Regions from separate parts of the Pseudoalteromonas sp. MMG006 genome, predicted to be linked through region 1. Evidence: riboswitches for the same ligand, from Rfam matches in the RefSeq annotation. Region 1 holds a riboswitch; the other holds the start of a gene.
What was found. Region 1 has a riboswitch for lysine ahead of dapA (4-hydroxy-tetrahydrodipicolinate synthase). Riboswitches for the same ligand answer to the same signal wherever they lie in the genome.

Region 1 (3,860 bases):
GGCGCCACATTGGCTAAACACCAGCCAGTCTTGCTCGTTTAAATCGCTTGGTAGGGTGTGCTCACCTAAGCAATCAAGTGCTGTGCATAACGGACCATATAGACTCATTGCCTGTTCTGGGGCAGTTGATTCGCGCAGTAACGCTGCAGGAAAGTCTTGGCTTGTAACTGCAGGGCGTAATAAGTGGTTAATACCACCGCTTAAAATAACTTGCTGCTGACCATAGTTTTGTTTGCTCTCAACGATGGGGTTAGCGTAATGACCGCATTCGCCCACAGCGTAACGACCAAGCTCCATCCAAAGCTCTTCAACACCTGCGTCTTTTTTAATTTTGGCAAGCGCGGTGATTAATCCATCCCATTCAAGATTTGTCTCGTTTTGTGTGTAAGGAATGCCTAAACCGCCGCCTAAATCGAGAATTTTAAGGTTTATATTTAAGTTATTAGCCAAGGTGGTAAGCGGTGCAATCATTTGCGACCACAGCTCGCTTAGCTTTTGCGTGCTAAGCATGTTGCCCCACTGAAATATATGTAGACCATCAAAATTGAGTGCTGGGTAATCGCCAGTATTTAATGCTTGCCATTCATCGCAGCCCATACCAAATGGTGTAAGGCTGTCGCCGCCCAGTGGGTTTTTTTCACCTTCAGGCCAGCGTAATTGCACACGCAGTAAAACTTGCAGCTGCGTATTTTGCAGCTGCGCTTGTTGGTTTAACCAACGCACTTGGTTGAGACTTTCGGCAACAAAAATACGTACGCCGCGCTCAATAAAGTGTTTAATTTGTTTAGGGCTCTTTGCAGGCCCTGTGTTGAGCACGCGCTGCGAACTAATACCTTGTGCAAGGACTTGTTCAAGTTCACCTTTACTTGCTACGTCAAAGTTAAAGCCTGCGCTATCTAAGCTTTGAATAACCTTAGAAAGCGGGTTTGCTTTTACTGCATACCAAAGTTTTACATCGGTTTGCGCAACTAAACGCGTAAGGTGTGCATTTAGTTTATCTAAGTCGTAAACAAAAAAAGGAGTATCAAGTTGCTGTGTAAGCGTATTAACAGCGGTTTTGATTGGCGTGCTCAAAAAGCTCATTATCGTAAAACCTCTTCTAGCAATAATGATGCATCGCTTTGTTCGTCGCGGTATTTAACAATTAACGCACACGACATACTTAAGCCTTGCTCACGTGCCCACTCGTTAGACGCAGGGCGAGAGCCCGGTATTACAATTGCGTATTCTGGAATTGGCTCGCCTTTATCTAGCTGACGCTCGTTTACGCAGTCGTATACCGGAATGGTTGCAGATAAGCGCACGCCGGGTGCAAGTACAGCGCCTTTTTTAACCACTACGCCTTCAACAATGACACAACCTGCGCCAATAAACGCATCGTCCTCAACCACAACTGGGCTTGCACCAATTGGCTCAAGTACACCGCCAAGTTGAACGGCTGCGCTCAAATGTACGTTTTTACCTACTTGTGCACACGAGCCCACTAACGCGTGGCTATCAACCATAGTGCCTTCGTCGATGTATGCGCCAATGTTTACGTACGCTGGTGGCATAATAATAGTGCCTTTAGCTACGTAAGCACCACGGCGAACACTTGAGCCACCTGGTACCATACGCACGCCATCATCAGTGCTAAATTCTTGTGGTGCGAGATTGTGCTTATCTACAAAACCACCTGCAAACTCAGTATTTGAGCCATTTTTAAAGGCTTCTAAAATGCCTTGTTTTACTTCTACGTTAGCTTCCCATTGGCCGCTTTCGTTTTGTGATGCTGCGCGTACTGCGCCCGATTCTAAATTATTTAGTAGTTCTAACCAGCTCATTATAAAAACCTGTATTTAATGCCAAGATAAAATGGTGTCGTTTGCAGTGGTAATGCAATCGGTTTGCGTTAACTCAAGATGTGTTAAAGGTGGGCGCAGCAAAGGGCTACTTAAGCGGCCTTGTTGGTGCATTAACACTTTAACGGGAATAGGATTTGCAACAGCAAAAAGGCTATTAATAGCGCCAGTCCACTGAGCAAATAAATTAGGGTGTTGGCCACTTAGGCTGCGTTTTACAAACTCGTGCGTTTGCAAAGGCCATGCATTGGCCGCAACCGATACTAAGCCTTTTGCGCCAGCTTGTGCGAAATAGGGCATGAGTGCATCGTCGCCACTGTATAGCGCTAAATTAGGCGCGGCTTGCCGGTATGCTTCAAATTGGGTGATGTTGCCACTGGCTTCTTTTAACGCCCACAGCTTTGGATGCGCTTGTAAATTTTCGATGGTTTGCACCGGAATACTTACACCGCTACGCCCAGGTACGTTGTATAACATACACGGGTGTGCGCTTTCGTTTAATAAGCTTTCGTACCAATGCGTTTGACCTACAGCTCCTGGTTTTGCATAAAGAGGCGAGCCCAGTAAGTAACTGTGAATAGGTAACTGATTACAATAGCTAACCCACTCTTTCTGTTGGGCTAAATTGCTACCGCCTACAGCCACCATAAGCGGTACGCTGGGCTTTAACTGGCATACGTGCTCAACAATGGCTTGTTGCTCTTTAAGTGTTAGCGCTAAGCCTTCACCTGTACTACCGAGTAGTAAAATACCGTTATGCGCGGCTTCTTGTTCGCGAACGAGAATTGTGAGCGTGTCGTAGTCAACATTACCTTGTTGATCAAACGGCGTAACAAGCGCTGTCCACAGTGCGTAGTTGTTTAAGTTGAAATTATTGATCATCTCTTACGAACCTATAAGGTGTTCGAGATATTAAAGGGGCTTTATGATGTGAGCCGCATTAACGTCGTTCGAACAGTATTCGAAGAGCGAATGGGCTTAAAATAATAGGGCGCACGGCCTTATTATTTAAGACCAGAAGCTCTCCACCAAACTAATAAGCTGCTTAAAAAACAGCTCTTGGTGACAGTCGCTAGGATTCAACCTAGTCGCCCGAAGTAATTGCTTCGCAAAAGCGTTTACCTCTCGGCGGTATTCCCCTGGCGTATGCTCACTGGAGTTTGCGCTCCTAACATACGCTACCTGAATAACGCACCTCTTCTAGCCCTTTGTATTCGCTTAAAAGTAAAAACAAATACAATTTAAATAGGGTAATTGCGGCGATTAAAACATTTTAGCCATCTAGGTGTCAAGCTGCTAAATACAGATTAGTTCATCGATAATGGGGGTGGTTACGTATTGGCTGCTTTTCTCGTACACTAGACTCAAAGCAGAAGTAAGGCATTAATCAGATGGAAAAATTTAGCGATATTTATAAGCGAGCAGTAGAGCGAAAAGGCTCTGAAAAAATGCTTAAGTTATTACTCGCAAAACCTTTATCTAAAAAAGCGTTAAGCACGTTAAGTGATGACGACTGGCTTGAGGAATTTACTCGAAAAGTATTTCAAAGTGGCTTTTATTGGTCGGTGATAAACAGTAAATGGCCAGGCTTTAGAGAGGTTTTTTGGGAGTTTAGTGTTGATAAATTATTAATGATGCCGCCCGATATGCTAGAGCAAAAGGCAACGGATGATCGCATTATTCGTAATTATAAAAAAGTGAAAACGATTCCTGAAAATGCTTACATGATCCACGAAATAGCACAGGAACATGGCAGTTTTAGCAAGTTTATTGCTGACTGGCCAAGTAGCGATATTATTGGCTTGTGGGCGCATTTAAAAAAACAGGGCGCTCGATTGGGCGGCAATACAGGCCCGTATGCCTTGAGAGCGCTCGGTAAAGATACATTTTTACTTTCGCGCGATGTAGAAAGTTACCTAAGAGCGCATAAAATAATTGATGGTGGGGTGCAAACTAAAAAATCACTCACTGCTGCGCAGGCGTTTTTTAACGAAATGCAAAAGCAAAGTGGTTTAAGCC
Region 2 (3,860 bases), on a different contig from region 1:
CTCATTATTACGTATTCTACCAGTAAATAGTATTCGTTTTTAAGACCATTTAATAATAGTTTTTGCATGAGGGCGGTGCTAAAATTCGCGCCGAAATTGGGCACGCACAAAGGAGTGATTTTTGTGTGTTCTTTAAAACTATATCAAAGGTTATTTAACTACCATGGTCCCCTCGATAATTTTAACCCTAATAGCGATTGCCTTCTTACTGATCGTTATAGAAGATATAATTCACGTAAATAAAGCTAAAACAACGTTATTTTTTGGCACACTTTGTTGGATTATACTTTTTGTAAACCCTCTTCATGGGCAAAGCCCAGCCACAATTCAGCATCTTCTTAACGAAAATATATTAGAAATAGCCTCACTGTGGCTGTTTTTAATGGCCGCCATGACCTTTGTCGCGTATTTAAACTCTAAAGGGTTTATAGAAAACATAGTGCACCGGGTAATGCCTAAACGAATTAGTGAACGACAACTTATGTTTTTAGTGGGCGGCTTTGCATTTTTGTTTTCGTCTATTTCTGACAATGTAACCGCTACGCTTATATCGCTTGCCGTGGTTATGTCGCTAAATCTTGAAGCTAAAAAGCTCATTAAATACGCCACACTTATTGTATTTGGGGTTAACTCTGGCGGTGTATCGCTAATAACCGGTGATGTAACCACTTTAATGATATTTTTGGACGGCAAGGTATCTATTGCAAACTTATTACTGCTCATAGCGCCTGCGTTTATAAGTGTAATGCTACTAGCGCTTTTACTCTCTATTGGTATGAAAGGGCAAATAGAGTTTGTAGGCTCGCAAAAAAAACGCATAGAAAAAACCGACATTACCATTGCCATTATATTTTTATCAACCGTGGTAAGTACGTTAACGCTTAGCGTAATTTATAGTGTACCGCCGCTACTCACATTTTTATTTGGTTTATCGGTTATGTTTTTAGTGGCGCAATTTTTAATGCGTAAAAAAGATATAAATAAAGACATCATCGATTTTGTACGCGACATAGAATACGACACGCTACTGTTTTTTGTGGGTGTGCTTTTACTTGTTGGCGCATTAAAAGAAATTGGTATTTTAACTAAATTTACCGATTTATATACAGTAATGGCACCTGAATATGCTAACTATTTAATGGGAATACTATCGGCAGGGGTTGATAACGTACCGCTTACCGCTGCGTTATTAAAAGCAGATATAGTAATGAGCCAGCAACATTGGTTGTCGTTTACCTATGCAACAGGTGTAGGTGGCTCAATGCTTATAATTGGTTCGGCAGCGGGTATTATTGCCATGAGCAAACTTAAAGCACTTACTTTTACGAGCTATTTTAAATTATCGCTGCAATTATTAATTTGTTATACCGTAGGTTATGCAGGCGCTTACTTTATGGGTGGTTTTGTCTAATATTTACTATAAATGCTTGACACCTAGACGTCTAAACGATAACTTTCAAAGCCCCGCTAATTAGCGGGGCTTTGTTTTATTAGCCAATGGTTAATAAAGCATTCAGAAGAGGTGCGATACTTAGGTATTTAATGGTAGGTGACGAACGCCCATAACCATTAAAGAGGGAAGTACTCGCCGAGAAAAACAATGGTACGTCGCAATTGTTTTTCGGTTTATGGGGCTGAATCCTCAAAACTGTCACCAATATAGGTGGAGAGCTTCTGGCAGCGGACACATCAAATGCATTCCTTTGCCAAGTTCTTCTTGTTTTTTAGCGGTTAAAATACCGCGAAAGGAGACTAAATGACTACCCAATCAGTGCCACAATCAGTATTAGGCGCAAAATCAGATTACATCGTTGCCAAATTTGGCGGAACCAGTGTTGCAAACTTTGAAGCGATGAGTCGCTGCAGCGAAATTATTGTTGCAGATAAAAGCGTACGTATTGTAGCTGTGAGCGCCAGTGCCGGCGTAACTAACCACTTAGTTGCACTGTGTAAATCAAGCATTACCCCAGAGCAGCGCCAAGAACACATTGATGGCGTGCTAGCCATTCAGCAAGCTATTTTAGATGAGTTATCGCTTGATGCCGATTTAGCAGTAGGCTTTAGCGAAACATTAAAAGCATTTCAAACGCTAGCGCTTGAAACACTAACAACTGATCAGCAGCATGATGAGCTACTTAGCTTTGGTGAGCGCTTATCGTCGTACTTATTTGCACAAGTACTGCGTTTAAAAGGCTTAAATGCCGACCGTTTTGATGTTCGAAAAGTACTTAAAACCGACAGCCAGTTTGGTAAAGCAACACCTAATGTTAAAGCCACAGCGCAAGCGGCTAAAGAAGTATTAATTCCGCTATTAGATGAGCAAGTAATTGTAACTCAAGGTTTTGTTGGTAGCGACGAATTTGGCCAAACAACCACGCTTGGGCGTGGTGGCTCCGATTACAGCGCTGCATTACTTGCTGAAGCGATTAACGCTAAAAGCGTACATATTTGGACCGACGTAGTGGGCATATTTAGTACAGACCCTCGTTTGTGTGCAAAAGCAACGCCTATTGCTCGTTTGAGCTTTGACGAAGCCGCAGAAATGGCCACATTTGGCGCAAAAGTATTGCACCCAGCCACTATTTTACCAGCCAGCCGTAGTCACATTAATGTATTTGTAGGCTCAAGCCGTGAGCCAGAGCGTGGTGGTACGTGGATTGAGCGTGAAAAATCGCAGCAGCCGGGTATACGCGCTGTAACGCAACGTAAAAACCAAATTTTGCTCACACTTAAAAGCCCAGAAATGTTACTGGCAAGTGGCTTTTTAGCCCGCGTGTTTACCATTTTAAGTGAGTTTAATATATCGGTAGATTTAGTGACTACCTCTGAAATAAGCGTAGCCATTACGCTTGATAACGCGCCTAATGCCTCTCGCCCAGAGCTTGAGCAAGCGTGTCTAGATAAGCTTGCTGAATTTTGCCATGTATCGGTTGAAAACAACTTAACGTTAGTGGCGCTTATAGGTTCAGAAATACAGCTTCGTCAGCACGAAATGAACTTAATGAATGTTTTAAAAGAGTTTAATATTCGTTTAATTTGCCACGGTGCAAGTAAGCACAACCTTTGCTTTTTAGTAGAGCAGGGCGAGTCAGATAACGTGGTACAAGCTATACACAGCCGCCTACTTGAGGCATAAAAAAAGCTAGAGTATAAAGTCTGTTATTAAAAAGCATCGCCAGTCGGTGCTTTTTTTATGCGCGACAGTTACATCAAAGTGGGTGTGTTCGTTATTACTTTCAACGGTAACACAGTTACTTGATGCACTCAGTGTTGCCGCATTTAACTCATTAAACACATTCGGGCTAAGCAATTTAGCAATAGGGCGGCTGGTGGCTTTAGCAAGCGACTCTTTTAATGTCCAAATTCTAAAAAAGGTATTAGCTTGGGCTTGGGTATTACTTGGCTTGGTAATTAGTGCTATTTCGTCTGCGTGATAAAAATGCTTAGCGAGCTTTTCAAACGGGCGCTTTAGGCTTATTTTTTCAATATCAAAACCAAACTCAGTTTTCGCTAAGTTAAGGGCTACGCCAACCAAACCATGAGAGTGCGAAATACAGGTATTAAAAATGTCGCCACTAACATGCAGTTGTAGTTTTGCGCTCGCTTCGTCAAATTGAGTGCTCATACTATTTAGCGTTATGTTAGCGTATTGTGGCTGCGTTATTTTAACGAGTTGTTTTAATAATGTGCGAGTAGCTAAATACTCTTGTTTTGCTTGCGCGCTTTTACGGCAATTTATAACGCTTAGCTCAAACGGGCTTAAGTAATCGGGTAAATTAAATTTACTTACATCGAGTTTTGTTGCATCAAATAATAAAATACTGTTATTAGCTAACGGTAAGTTTGTTAATTGAATAGGG

Region 2: linked by a shared signal. The riboswitch ahead of lysC (lysine-sensitive aspartokinase 3) and the one ahead of dapA (4-hydroxy-tetrahydrodipicolinate synthase) in region 1 are both predicted to bind lysine.

Annotation. Positions count from the first base shown of each region.
Region 1 covers NZ_JAGJEJ010000016.1:68,240-72,099, reverse strand. The annotation lists gene J8L73_RS14630 (PLP-dependent decarboxylase) at 1-1,083, opposite strand, end outside; gene J8L73_RS14625 (2,3,4,5-tetrahydropyridine-2,6-dicarboxylate N-succinyltransferase) at 1,083-1,823, opposite strand; gene dapA (4-hydroxy-tetrahydrodipicolinate synthase) at 1,839-2,723, opposite strand; lysine riboswitch at 2,852-3,049, opposite strand; gene J8L73_RS14615 (DNA-3-methyladenine glycosylase I) at 3,233-3,860, shown strand, end outside.
Region 2 covers NZ_JAGJEJ010000011.1:101,146-105,005, forward strand. The annotation lists gene nhaD (sodium:proton antiporter NhaD) at 164-1,411, shown strand; lysine riboswitch at 1,510-1,682, shown strand; gene lysC (lysine-sensitive aspartokinase 3) at 1,757-3,136, shown strand; gene J8L73_RS12115 (4'-phosphopantetheinyl transferase superfamily protein) at 3,143-3,860, opposite strand, start outside.